Regions from separate parts of the Mesobacillus sp. S13 genome, predicted to be linked through region 1. Evidence: riboswitches for the same ligand, from Rfam matches in the RefSeq annotation. Region 1 holds a riboswitch; each other region holds the start of a gene.
What was found. Region 1 has a riboswitch for cyclic di-GMP ahead of LGO15_RS20120 (hypothetical protein). Riboswitches for the same ligand answer to the same signal wherever they lie in the genome.
Positions count from the first base shown of each region.

Region 2: it holds a riboswitch for cyclic di-GMP, as region 1 does, so the genes downstream of both, LGO15_RS04635 (anti-repressor SinI family protein) here and LGO15_RS20120 (hypothetical protein) in region 1, are expected to answer to the same signal.
Region 3: it holds a riboswitch for cyclic di-GMP, as region 1 does, so the genes downstream of both, LGO15_RS11235 (amidase) here and LGO15_RS20120 (hypothetical protein) in region 1, are expected to answer to the same signal.
Region 4: it holds a riboswitch for cyclic di-GMP, as region 1 does, so the genes downstream of both, LGO15_RS04900 (DUF5667 domain-containing protein) here and LGO15_RS20120 (hypothetical protein) in region 1, are expected to answer to the same signal.

Region 1 covers NZ_CP084622.1:3,922,476-3,925,593, reverse strand. The annotation lists gene nadE (NAD(+) synthase) at 1-755, shown strand, start outside; gene LGO15_RS20125 (hypothetical protein) at 807-1,151, opposite strand; cyclic di-GMP riboswitch class I at 1,361-1,445, shown strand; gene LGO15_RS20120 (hypothetical protein) at 1,714-1,938, shown strand; gene LGO15_RS20115 (nucleoside triphosphate pyrophosphohydrolase) at 2,091-2,426, shown strand; gene LGO15_RS20110 (DoxX family protein) at 2,470-2,985, opposite strand.
Region 2 covers NZ_CP084622.1:904,742-907,859, forward strand. The annotation lists gene LGO15_RS04620 (nitrous oxide reductase accessory protein NosL) at 1-586, opposite strand, end outside; gene LGO15_RS04625 (helix-turn-helix domain-containing protein) at 842-1,177, opposite strand; gene LGO15_RS04630 (hypothetical protein) at 1,403-1,591, shown strand; cyclic di-GMP riboswitch class I at 1,821-1,906, shown strand; gene LGO15_RS04635 (anti-repressor SinI family protein) at 1,936-2,064, shown strand; gene LGO15_RS04640 (helix-turn-helix domain-containing protein) at 2,165-2,485, opposite strand; gene treR (trehalose operon repressor) at 2,780-3,118, shown strand, end outside.
Region 3 covers NZ_CP084622.1:2,185,552-2,188,669, forward strand. The annotation lists gene LGO15_RS11225 (hypothetical protein) at 394-900, shown strand; gene LGO15_RS11230 (hypothetical protein) at 1,018-1,302, shown strand; cyclic di-GMP riboswitch class I at 1,603-1,700, shown strand; gene LGO15_RS11235 (amidase) at 1,742-2,635, shown strand.
Region 4 covers NZ_CP084622.1:968,247-971,364, forward strand. The annotation lists gene LGO15_RS04895 (pirin family protein) at 144-989, shown strand; cyclic di-GMP riboswitch class I at 1,055-1,138, shown strand; gene LGO15_RS04900 (DUF5667 domain-containing protein) at 1,234-2,442, shown strand; gene LGO15_RS04905 (FbpB family small basic protein) at 2,866-2,994, shown strand; gene LGO15_RS04910 (sporulation protein) at 3,012-3,118, shown strand, end outside.

The DNA.
Region 1 (3,118 bases):
TCAAGAAAAGAAAGCAATTTTTAAAAGAATATTTGCTTGCTTCAAGGGCAAAAGGATACGTCTTAGGAATCAGTGGCGGCCAGGACTCCACTTTGGCTGGAAGGTTGGCGCAGCTGGCTGCAGAGGAATTGCGATCAGAAGGCAAGGACGCCAAATTCGTGGCTGTCAGACTTCCATATGCTGTACAAAAAGACGAGGAAGATGCACAGAAAGCACTGGACTTCATTAAGCCTGATCAAACCATCACCTTCAATATCCAGCCTGCGGTTGATACCTTCAATACACAGTTCGAGGAAGCGATTGGTGATCGAATGACGGACTTTAACAAGGGGAACGCGAAGGCAAGGATGAGGATGATTACTCAGTATGCCATTGCGGGACAGGATGGCTTGCTAGTGATCGGGACAGACCATGCTGCCGAGGCTGTGACTGGATTCTTTACAAAGTACGGAGATGGCGGTGCTGATTTGCTGCCGTTATCGGGTCTCAACAAGCGCCAGGGCAGGGAGCTGCTGAAGGCATTGAACGCAGAACCAAGACTGTACCTGAAGGAACCTACTGCCGATCTTCTTGACAATAAGCCGCTCCAATCAGATGAAACCGAGCTTGGAGTGAGTTATGAAGTAATTGATGACTATCTTGAAGGAAAGCAGATCGACGAAGCAGCTGCAGCCAAGATTGAGGGCAGATATCTTGCTTCAGAGCATAAACGGCATACGCCGGCATCCATGTTTGATTCATGGTGGAAGAAGTGAGCATAACAAAAGCCTGGCTGAGATTTCGATTAATCAGCCAGGCTTCTCTAATTAGTCCGATTGCGCAACTGCAAAAGGCGCTGTATCTTCTTTTTCCGTTACTTTGTCGATTTTATCGGTGAACATTTGGAAGACACGCTTTTTCTCTTCCAGTTCCTTGATATATTCTTTCAAATCATTAAATTTCTCTTCAAATGGCTGATGGTACAATTCGCGGATTTTTCTGTTCAAGTCGGGGTTCACTGTTGACTGGACAACCTGCTTGGTGATGTTGAATTTATATGTATACACTTTTAGTTCATTCTTTACTTCTTCATACTCCGCATCAATCTCTTTAAGAATTTCTTCAATTTCTGCTTTCCATTCATCTAGCGACTTCTTAACATGCTGTTCCATAAGGATCCTCCTGCCATTCGCCTGTAATAAAGCTTCTTCCCTTCATTCTAGCAATAGAATTTTACATAGAGATTGCGGAGATATTACAGTGTGAAAACAATCGAATTCTGCACACAAAATGAATATTTAATAGGAAAATAGACTCATCCTTGTAAAAAAATGGCGAAACTTGTTGAAATGATGGTTCTAAAGTTTTATATTTTAAGTAGAACTGAAAAAGGCAAACTTATCGAAAGGTGAGGACGCAAAGCCACGAGTCTAAGGCCATTTAGCTATGATCGTCGGGTTGCCAAAAAAGAACGGATGATAAAACCAATTGTAGGCAAATGGTTATGAAAGACTATTTGACGTATGAAATCCGCCGTCCTTTTGGAGGATTTTTTTATTTTGACTGTTGATAATGGCATAATAATGCAAAAAGGTGTCGATTTCACGTTTGCATCACGCGATAGAGGATAAATAATACTTAAGATACTTGACAGGACTAATAAAAATAATTCTTTTGGCAGGTTTGGTTTTTTGGTAAAGGTATTCAAAAAAAGAATGGAAGGTGGAGGAATCATTGACTGTTTTATTTGGGACGGTAGAGTATTTTGAACAGGAAATTGAATTTCACTTAACTGAAATCGAAAAACGCGAGAAATTCCGGGAAGAAATCCAGCAAATTCAAAGGAAGCTAGAAGAAGAGCTTCGGAACGATTTTATCTGCGACGAGAAACTAAGGATGGAATGTTTGCAAAATCTATCAAATGCTTGTAATAAATTAACTGAAGATTATGTAGTTTGAAAACTATTAAAATTAGAAAGCCTGTGGTAGGGACCACAGGCTTTTTCAATTTCCATTGTTACCCAGATGCACAATTCTATATTTTAAAAAGGTGTTTGAACCCGCAGTTTTAAGGATATGTTTAACAATAGGACAGCAAAAGGGGAGTAAACATGGAGAAAAAAGAATATAACAAACTTGTTAGAGATCTTTTTCCTGAGTTGATGAAAGGGAAGGGAAAGAAGGTTGAATTTGAGATCTTAGATGGCAGTCAATATAGTGCAAAGCTCATGGAGAAATTCAATGAGGAAGTGGAGAAGTTCCGGAATACTGGAACGGACAGGCTTCTAAGTGAAATCGTCGATTTGCTTGAAGTGGTGTATGCAATTGCTGAGCATCGAGGGATTACAGAATCTGAAGTGGAGTTCATGCGCCAGTTAAAGAAGAATCGCAGCGGCGGTTTCAGAAAAAAAATCCTGCTTAAAACAATAGAAGAAAGTTCCCAGTGAAAAAATGCCCTCAGCCTATTGGCGGAGGGCATTTCCTATATTGTTAAGCAGATTTATGTGCAGCTTCTGGTGTTTGTTTGAAGACAGTCTTGCGGATGAAAGGAACCACCCAGCGGTCCAAGCCGTATTTGGCAGCATTGAAGCCAGAGAACAGGATGATGAAGCCAAAGAAGATGTCTGTTGGGTTATGAGAAACTGTTCCGGCAAGGAAGAAACTGAAGTTCATCACTAGTCCGAAGAACATGGCAGCAGTTGTCAAGCATCCAAGGATAAGTCCAAGTCCAATCAGGAATTCTCCAAGCGGAACGATGAAGTTGAAAAGATCGACATTCGGGATGGCAAAGCTTTCTAGGAAGTTAACATACCATCCATAAACCATGTTTCCGTCTGGGCCTTTTACTGGGTTCGCAACAGCATTTTTTAAATATCCCGTAGCGTCAAAACCGTCACCAGTCAATTTGCCCCATCCAGCAGTCATCCAGTTGTAACCAAGCCAAACCCTAATTACAGTCAACAGGCCAGCAGCAATATTGTTTTCTCTTAACCATTTAGCGAACATCTAAATCGCTTCCTTTCAAAATATATAATGATTACACTCTTAAGATATCAAAGCAATTTATGGAAATCTGTGAATAATGTGTGAAGACACATATCAGCCATAATGTTTTGAACAAATTTTGTCAATGGATTTC
Region 2 (3,118 bases), 1.8 Mb from region 1:
TATCCTTATCCATGCTATCGTTGTTCATCTTCATTTTTTTCATATAGCGTTCTTTTGCGATTTGGTCGATCTGCTCCCATGTTGCGGTAGCAGGGTTCTTGTCGTTGTTTTCTGAAATGAATTTTTCGGCACTTTCTGGATTCTTGAAGAATGCGTAGCCGTATTTCATAGGTGTTTTAAGATCTGCTTTTACTGGAATAGCGGAGTCGGCGTCAATCCATTCAGATGTAATGTAATCACGTACCCACTTTTCCTCGAATTCCACATCATCACGCCGTGCGATATTCAACAGACATCCGGAGTCGTCAAAGAATACATACTCGCCGTCTTTCGTTTTAGCCTGGGCTGTAAATACACCCATTGGGTCAGCTTCATCGTATACCTTCATATTGCAGAAGGCACAAACATCATCGGCACCAGGCTGATGAGGGCCATCACCATGGTCGTGATCATTCTCCTCGTGCTTCACTTCTGTTGCCGCAGTTTCCTGTCCGTCTTTCTGTTCGTTTTCGGCCGCTTCATCTCCGCAAGCAGTAACAATGATCATTAATAAGAATGCTATCATGACAGCAAATAGTTTCTTCATTCCATTCTCCTCCTTTGATCGAATTTAATCCTATCAAGGAGTTGTGATTAAAATACGAAAAAATAATGGGGAAAACGTGAGAAGTACTTTGTTTTTATGAATATTTTGTGACAGCTTTCTGGCATCGTAAATATGCCAGGTCACAGTGCATGGGGGAGTGACTATGTATTTTGTCGGCTCAAAAAAAGATAAGCGATACTATCGTGAAATATTTGGTCTAAAGAGCGATTTTAATTTGTATTTTAGTATATAAGCTTACTGTTTATTCCTGCTTTGAAACTTCATGAAATCCACATAATAAGCAAAGTCCTCTTTGCTTATTCCATTTTTTATGGCTTCATCAACGAGTCCAGCCCATTCCTCATCAACAGGCTTCTGGAAAGTTTTCGTATTTTGTTGTCCCATCAAATACTCAACACTTGTATCTAGATTGTCTGCGAGCCGGGAAAGCACCTGAAGTGAGGGATTACCCTGTATTCCCCTTTCAATGTAACTGAGATAGGATTTGGATACTTTCGCTTTTTCAGAGAGCTCACTAATTGAATACTTCTTCTTCAGCCTTAAGTTTTTTATTTTTTCGCCAACAGTCATATGGCAATCTCCTTTAAATTCATCTATTAATTCATTATAACGAACAAATTAGTTCTTTTAAAAATACAAGAAACTGAGATAAACGGAGTATTTTCTTAAAAAAGAACGATTTTTGTTCTTTTTTAAGAAAATTCGCCATATTTTAGACTTTTTCAAGATTGGTACAAATGAACTATACTTCAGTGGAATGAGGCAGTAAGCCACTTAAAAAGGAGGCAGGATGTCGTGTACAGAAAGAATTGTGATCGTTGCAATCGCCCTTCGTTTAGCAGCAGTGAGGCAGGAGAATGGATCTGCCCGATTTGCGGAAATGATTTAACGAGATATCCATTTTTTAATGCCATCAGTCTTGAAAAAGTGGCCATTATGTCGGACTGGAAAAAGCAAAAGTACAAAAAAATGGTCAACCCTTAAGTTTATGGGGGTAAAAAAATAAAAAGAGTTCAACAATTAGAGATATTATTTGACAAAAAGTCTTATCAAAATCATTGTAATTTTCAGAAAAATACTCTTACTAGCTATGATTTTGTAATCATTTGGAAGAAAAAAGAAAAAAACCTTCTATTGCAGGCGACAAATACTTACATGTTAAATATATAGAACACGGTACAATGACATTGGGACTTAAAAGTGAGTAAAAAGGTACAGAAAAAGGCAAACTTGTTGAAAAACTAGGACGCAAAGTCACGGATCTAAGGTGCAATGTACTATGATGGCCGGGCTGCCTGGAATACTAACTGTATTTTGGGGGGAAGAACTTGATTAAAGAGCAGGTAGTTTTCGAAGAACTGGATACAGAATGGATGCATCTTATAATGGAAGCATTAGAAATGGGAATTAACAAAGAAGAAATCAGGGAGTTTTTAACGCAGACGAAAAATAGCTGAGGAATTTATACATAGAGATTAGAAGTGCAATCGGGCAGCTCTTATGGAGGTGCTTTTTATTTTGCACAAAAAAGGACAGCCATCTTAGCCGTCCTGGATATCATTTATTATGAAGTCGCCATTTATTGAATTCAAGAAACTCCTTGAATTGATCCTTTGTGATCCCAGAATCCATTGCTTCTTTTACAAGATTGACCCAATCTGAATCCATGTTTTCTTTATCGGGTTGTTCATGAATGAGATGGTCCACTGGCACATTCAGTACTCCAGCGATCTTTTCTAAGAATTGGATTGAAGGATTTGTCTGAAGATTTCGCTCGAGTGAGCTCAAATATGATTTTGCCACGCCAGCTTGTTCTGCCAATTCGGATAAGGACATTCGTTTCTCTTGTCGAAGTTTTTTGACGCGTTCACCAATCACTGTTATCCACACACCTTATCAATTTATAGTTATATCATAACAAATCTGATAAAATAGTTCCATATTAAGAACACCTTATAGAACAATTATAACCAACACCAAGATTTTTTGGTTCACTTTTAGAAAAAAACTTATTGGGAAAAAACTCGCAGCTTTTATATCGGCGATTGCATTTGAAGTTGTAGAAGATTTTATGAAGTTTTTTTGAAAAAGACAAACACGATTGTCTATTGTATCCAAACGGACTTAAAAAAGGTAAAATGGTAGCAATCAGACAAGGTACGGTGATGTGTTATGCAAAAAAAATATTTATTGATCTATGAAGAAATTGCGAAACAGATCCAGGAAGGAGATTATCCAGCAAAAACGATTTTGCCATCTGAAAATGAATTTGCGGATATGTATCAAACTTCGAGGGAAACCATCCGCAAAGCACTGAATCTGCTTGCCCAAAATGGCTTCATCCAAAAAATCCGCGGCAAAGGTTCACTTGTCCTCGATTTGAAACGGCATCAGTTTCCGATCACCGGATTGATCAGTTTTAAAGAACTGGCAGAGAATATGGGTGGAAAGGCGAAAACGACAGTGGAGGATTTCACTCTCGAGCTGGCCGGCCAGGAAATCGCCAGGGAA
Region 3 (3,118 bases), 1.7 Mb from region 1:
GCCTTTACCTTCATTATTTCATTAATTTATTATGCTATAAACTTATACTTTCCAGATAAAAGCAGGCTGAAGTATTACATAGCTTTATCCTTCGGAATCATTGGTATATTTGGCTGGGCATATATATGGTTGGGGAATGGATGGTTATTAGCCGCTGTAGTTAGTACGATTTTATCTTACTTTCAGCTATATCATTGATTACCGCTTTCATTATAGACTTAATCTTTAGGAAGAAAAAATATCAATGAAAATAAAAATAATCATAAATCGATACATATTGTAACTGGAAATGAGGAGATGGATTTGCAACTCATTCCACCATTAGGTTCAGTGATTTATTTGATACATGGATTATTGTAATTAGGGGGCTGTATTCCAATAAATCGAAAGAAGTTGTTATTAGGTTTCATATTTCTTATAGGTATAGTTAGCTTTTGGGTTTGGTATTCCTTACCCAAAGAAATCAATCAAGCATTTGAAGGAATCGTTTACGGAGTTGGAAATAAAAGCAATCAATTAAATGAAGAAGTTACAATTACTATTAAAGGTAAATTGTATAGAAAAATTTTTAACCAAGATCGTTTTAAAGGAACCATAGATATAAAAGGAGAGTTGCCAAAAAATATTATCATTGATAAGAAGGAAGTAGAAGTGGTTTTTATTGAAAACGGCGGCTCTTTATTAATCGGGGATTCCCCCTACGGCTTTTTTTATATAAATAAGGATTTAAGTGAGCTAACTATTATCGTTTACGAACTGCTTGAGTCTGTAAGTGATAATGCCACATATGAATGGGACCCTAAAGGCGGGCTATTAATATCTGGACCTGCAACAAATAGAAAAGAAGCTTTAAACATATCAAACAAATTAATAGAGGATCTACTTAAACCACTTGAATAGATGTTTATTTGTAAAGTTTATATTTTAATTAAGGGTTCGATCATGCAAGAAGGATTGAGGAACAATTTGTTGAATGCCTTATTCAACAAACGGCTAAAAATATACGGAGGTATAGTTATGTGGGTAATATTTGGGGTCATTGCAATAGTAGCAACGTTTATAAATCTTTATATGTATTCAGCAGGGAAGGATTACAAGCTTGCGATGGCGATGGGATTATCATTTACAGCATTAACACTTTGTGCAGATTACAGTTATGTATCTCGGTGGGTAAAAGTAGAAGATTGGGCGGCTTTGGCGGATGTAGTACCTGGTATGGCAAGGGCATTATGGTTTTTGACGATTGTTTCGATCTTACTAAATATAGCACCTATATTTTTAGAAAGAATACGCAGGAAATAATGACTTTTTGTCCTTTCATTTATATAATGTGCAGGCCTTTATGAATAACAAAAGGTGCGTATATTCAATAACAAGGTATGCGCATTGAAGTTGTATGATACTATAAAAAAGTACTACGCCAACATGCAGTAACGGGTTCTCTTGTGAAGTGCCAACGTGAAAAAGCAATCCAATGCATGTTATTTTTATCCTACCCAATAATGTGAACAAGACTAAGTATTGTACTTTGTTTTTTGGAAATAGTTCAAAAAAATTGATTCCAATTGTTTTTAGGACAGGATATACTCAAATTAAATAAAAAACTGATAAAGGCAAACTTGTTGAAAGGCAAGGACGCAAAGCCATGGGCCTTAGTGTAAAGAGATATTTCCTTTGCATATGGTTGCCAGGTTGCCAGACTCCCAAAATGGTGTCTTGGCCATTATAAGGAGCGGAGAATATGAATATCAATAAATACCTCTTATTAAGTCTTGTCTTACTTATGGGTTTTGGTCCTCTTCAAACCCTTTCTCAACCCATTAAAGCTCATGCTAACGCAGGAGTTCCAACGGCAACATGGCTTTGGAATACTTCAACGATTGCTACGCAAGGAAACGAGATCCTTTCATTCGCAGGAAACAATCAAGTTAAGCAAATTTACCTTCAAGTTAATAAAGACATCCCTTTCAATACTTATAAAACATTTATTCAAAAAGCAACTGAAAAAGGCATAGAAATACACGCTTTAGATGGCTCACCACAATGGGTTTCCTCTAAAGGTTCTGCTTATTCTAAGGAATTCTTTAATTGGGTGGGGAACTACCAAAAATCAGCCTCACAGACACAAAGATTTACTGGTATTCATTTAGATATAGAGCCATACCTATATAGTGGCTGGAACTCTAAATTCAAGAATACTGTACTTGCATATCAAAATATTATCAATCATGCTGCTATTACTTCAGAACAACTTGGACTTACATTTGGAATCGATATTCCTTTCTGGTTTGATGAAATTGCCTACAGCAATACTTACGGGAAAGGTAATTTAGCTAATTGGGCGATTAAGACAACAAGCTTTACGACTATAATGGCATACCGCGATCAGGCTGCAGGAGGAAACGGAATTATTGAGCTAGTGAGAAATGAAGTACAATATGCTTCCTCTCTTGGCAAACCCATTGTGATTGGAGTAGAAACTGGCAAATCAGAAGAAGCCAATCTTGTTAGTTTTTATGAAGAAGGTGCTGCTCATATGTATAGTCAGCTTTCTTTAGTGAAGAGTGCGTATCCACAACCGGATGTGACTTTTGCCATTCATCATTTACACAGTTGGATGATAATGGCTCCCTAAGAACATTGGCAAAGGGATAAAAAAAATCACCTTTAGAAAAACCCGCTAAATACCTTATAAAGGTAATTAGCGGGTTTTTCACCTGATTTTGAGTATTAACTGCAGAATTTCTTGTGCCCCTACAGTTACGTCAATCGATTTACTAAGATAAATATGTAAATAAGGGACTATTTTTGAAGAAGAATTACTTCAAAACGAAAATCATTGAAAAATGTTTGACGAATCTAGCAACTACAATGTCATTGCACATGTAACAGCCAGAGATATGCACAAAATGCCGAAAATCCAGCTGGAAATAAGCGAATAACAGAGAAGAATGGGCTTCCATTCTTTTTTTATCGGTAATTTTTTAACTAATTTCATTCAAAAATCCTATTTTCTTTAGTAATTACGACTGTGATTGAAACAATAAAAAGAAGACATCTGGAATCGCCCCAACTTATGCAGTTCCTTAAAATCTGACCTTAACCAACCAGAGTGTTT
Region 4 (3,118 bases), 1.9 Mb from region 1:
TCACAATATAATTTTCTTAGAATAATAGTTGGCGGGCAACCACAAGATCTCTCAATTTTAAGTATCTTTATTTTAAAATATAAAGTAGCATTGTTATAATTTGAGGATAGAAAAGTAAGCTGTACGAAAAAGGGGTTTTGAAAATGTTTATAAGAGATATCAAGAAGCATTGGACTGTTCAATATGAAGAAAGAGGGATGCCGCATGTCCAGGCAGGACTTGTGCTGAACCCACAAGACTGGAGGGAACTGGATCCTTTCATTTTAATGGCAGAGGACTGGTTTAAGCGCGGAACTTTCTCCGATCACCCGCACCGAGGCTTCCAGACGATTACGTATATCATTGATGGCAGGCTGGAGCACATTGACAACCATGGAGGTCACAGTATCCTGGAATCCGGTGACATCCAGTATATGAACGCCGGCAGCGGCGCACGGCATGCTGAAGAGGCAGTGGATAATGATATAGCACATACACTGCAGCTCTGGCTGAATCTGCCGAAGGAGCTGAAGGGCACTACCACTTCCTATCAAAATGTGTATTCCCAACAGGCACCGGTTGTCCAGTTCGAAGGCGGTATCTTAAAGGTGTACTCAGGAGAAACGGCTGGAGTAAAAGGGCCTCTCGAACCCTTGTTGCCTTATACCTTATCAGAAATTCAGCTGGCTGAGGATACCGAATTCACATACTCATTGCCTGAGTCACATAATGCATTCTTGTATGTTCTTTCAGGTGATATTGAGGCCGGTTCAAGCCGTACAAACCTTAAAAAGTCGGCTGCGGCAACATTGACTTTCAATGACGGAGGCGAGGGAACAAGCGAACTAAGCCTGAAAGCAAACCAGCGATCAAAGGTGTTGGTTTATTCAGGAAAGCCGATCAAAGAGGAAGTGGTTGCCTACGGGCCGTTCGTTATGAATTCGATGGATGAGATCCGCCAGGCTTATCGTGATTATCAGGAAGGAAAATTCGGAGAGGCAGCTGAATAACCGAAACTTTAAAAATTTCTATTTATTTTTTCCTGTCGAATAAGTAAGATAAAAGTAGAATTAAAATCCGATAATGGCAAACCCAGGGAAACCGGGGGACGCAAAGCTACAGGGGCTAAAGTCAACGACCATGCCAGCCAGATGCCGAAGATCCACATAGCTAATGTATGTGTGCTGCTCTTCGGACAGCACTTTTTTATGTCGATTTTAATTCCAATATATATAAAACAGTGGGGGTATTGGAATGAAAAAGCTTTTAGCATCAACAATTTTAACCGGAGTGCTTGCTTTTGGTACTGCAGCATCTGCAGATGTGCTCGAAGAAACGGTAGACCCGGGAACGACTCCAGACGAGTTTTTATTTACGTTTGATCAATTATTTGAGGAATTGAAGCTTCTAGTTACCTTTGATGATGAAAAAGAAGCCCAACTCCTTCTCGAGTTTGCGAATGAAAGACTGGCTGAAGCTGGCGCAATGTCAGAGCAAGAAAAAACAGAATTCGTCCAACAGGCTTTTCAAGAATATTTAGAGGCTCTTGAGGAAGCGGAAGAGAAGGTTACAGAAGTAATTGTTGAAGAACAGACTGATTCTGAAGGTGAGGACGAACTGACTGAAGATCTGGAAAATGTTTCTGAGGTTGAGGATGAACTTACTGAGGAGCTTGAAGATGAACTGAAGGAAGAGGTTGAAGAAGCAACGGAACAAGCAAAGATCGTTGCTAATGTAGTTAAAGATCTGGATCAGGAAATGGTTTTACAGCTGCGCGAACAGGAGTTGGGTTACGGCCAAATTGCTCAAATCTTCTGGCTGGCAGAAGCAGCTGGCAAAACAGTTGAGGAAATCACTGCTTTATATACAAAAGAAAAGATCGGATTCGGCCAGGCAGCCAAGCAGCTTGGCGTCCATCCTTCCAAAATGAAAGGTCTCGCATCAGGAAAAAAACAAGAATCTGAAGAAGAACAAGAGGAAGATACAGAAACTGAGGAAAACACAGAGGGATTAGAAGAAGAGAGCAGTACAGAAGAAGCTGAACAACAAGCAGCTGAAACTGTAACTGAAAATGAAAGCGAAGAAACAGCCTCTGAACAAACCACGGTCCAGCAGGTTGGCTCCGCTTCAGCACAAAGTGAAAAAAGCTCTGGAAAGAAAGCTGAAGAGAAGAAAGCTTTAGCAGCAAAAAAAGCTGAAGAAAAACAGCTTGAAACAGAGAAGAAAGCTGAAGCCAAGCAAAAAGAGGCAGCTGAAAAAGCAGCAGAACAACGAAAGGAAGCTGCAAAAAAAGCTGAAGAGCAGCAAAAAGAAGCTGCAAAAAAAGCTGAAGAACAAAAGCGTGAAGAAACCAAGAAAAACAAAGAAAAACAAGAAGATGAAGACAGCGAAGAAGACGATGAGCAAGACGATGAAAGTGATGAAAAAGGAAGCAAAGGAAAAGGGAAAGATAACGGCAAGTAACATTGAGCAAGTCAATGCTGCAGAACTAACTGCCAGTTTGATTTCAATGAATTGACTGAATGGACACTGTATTGTATGATTATCGTATAAACTCGTATAGTTCTCCTAAAGGGGAGTAGCTTTCACAGCAGAGTCGTCATTACGGAGAATCCCTCCCGGCTTTGCTGGCAACGACCGTTGTTAGCAAGACCTTTACCAAATTTGGTGAAGGTCTTTATTTATTTTTAACCTTCACCAGACCAGGTGAAGGTTTTTTGTTTGGAAAAACGGCGGAGTGGGACGCCTTCAATAATATGAAAAAAGCAGCCCTGGTTACCATGAACTTGCATGCGAAAAATGAAGGAACAAATCTGAGCTATTTATAGATATAAAGAGGCATTTTACCATAGAAAAACATAAATTTAAGTATTGGAGTGCAGGTGTATGAAGAAATTACAGCTTAGCTTTAGTGAACTGGTTAAGAAGAACAGTGAAGAATTGTTAGCAGATCATAAACAGATTGAGCAAATTGAAAAGAAGCTTGATGAAAAGTACATCAATCCAAAAAAGTAAATAGATGGAGGAACAGGATGTTATTACGGAAGTATATGTCTTTGCTAGGAGTAGGTTCGGCCCAGATTGACCTGATTTTGAAGAAGGATGTATTAATTCCTGGTGAGGCAGTGAATGGAAAGTT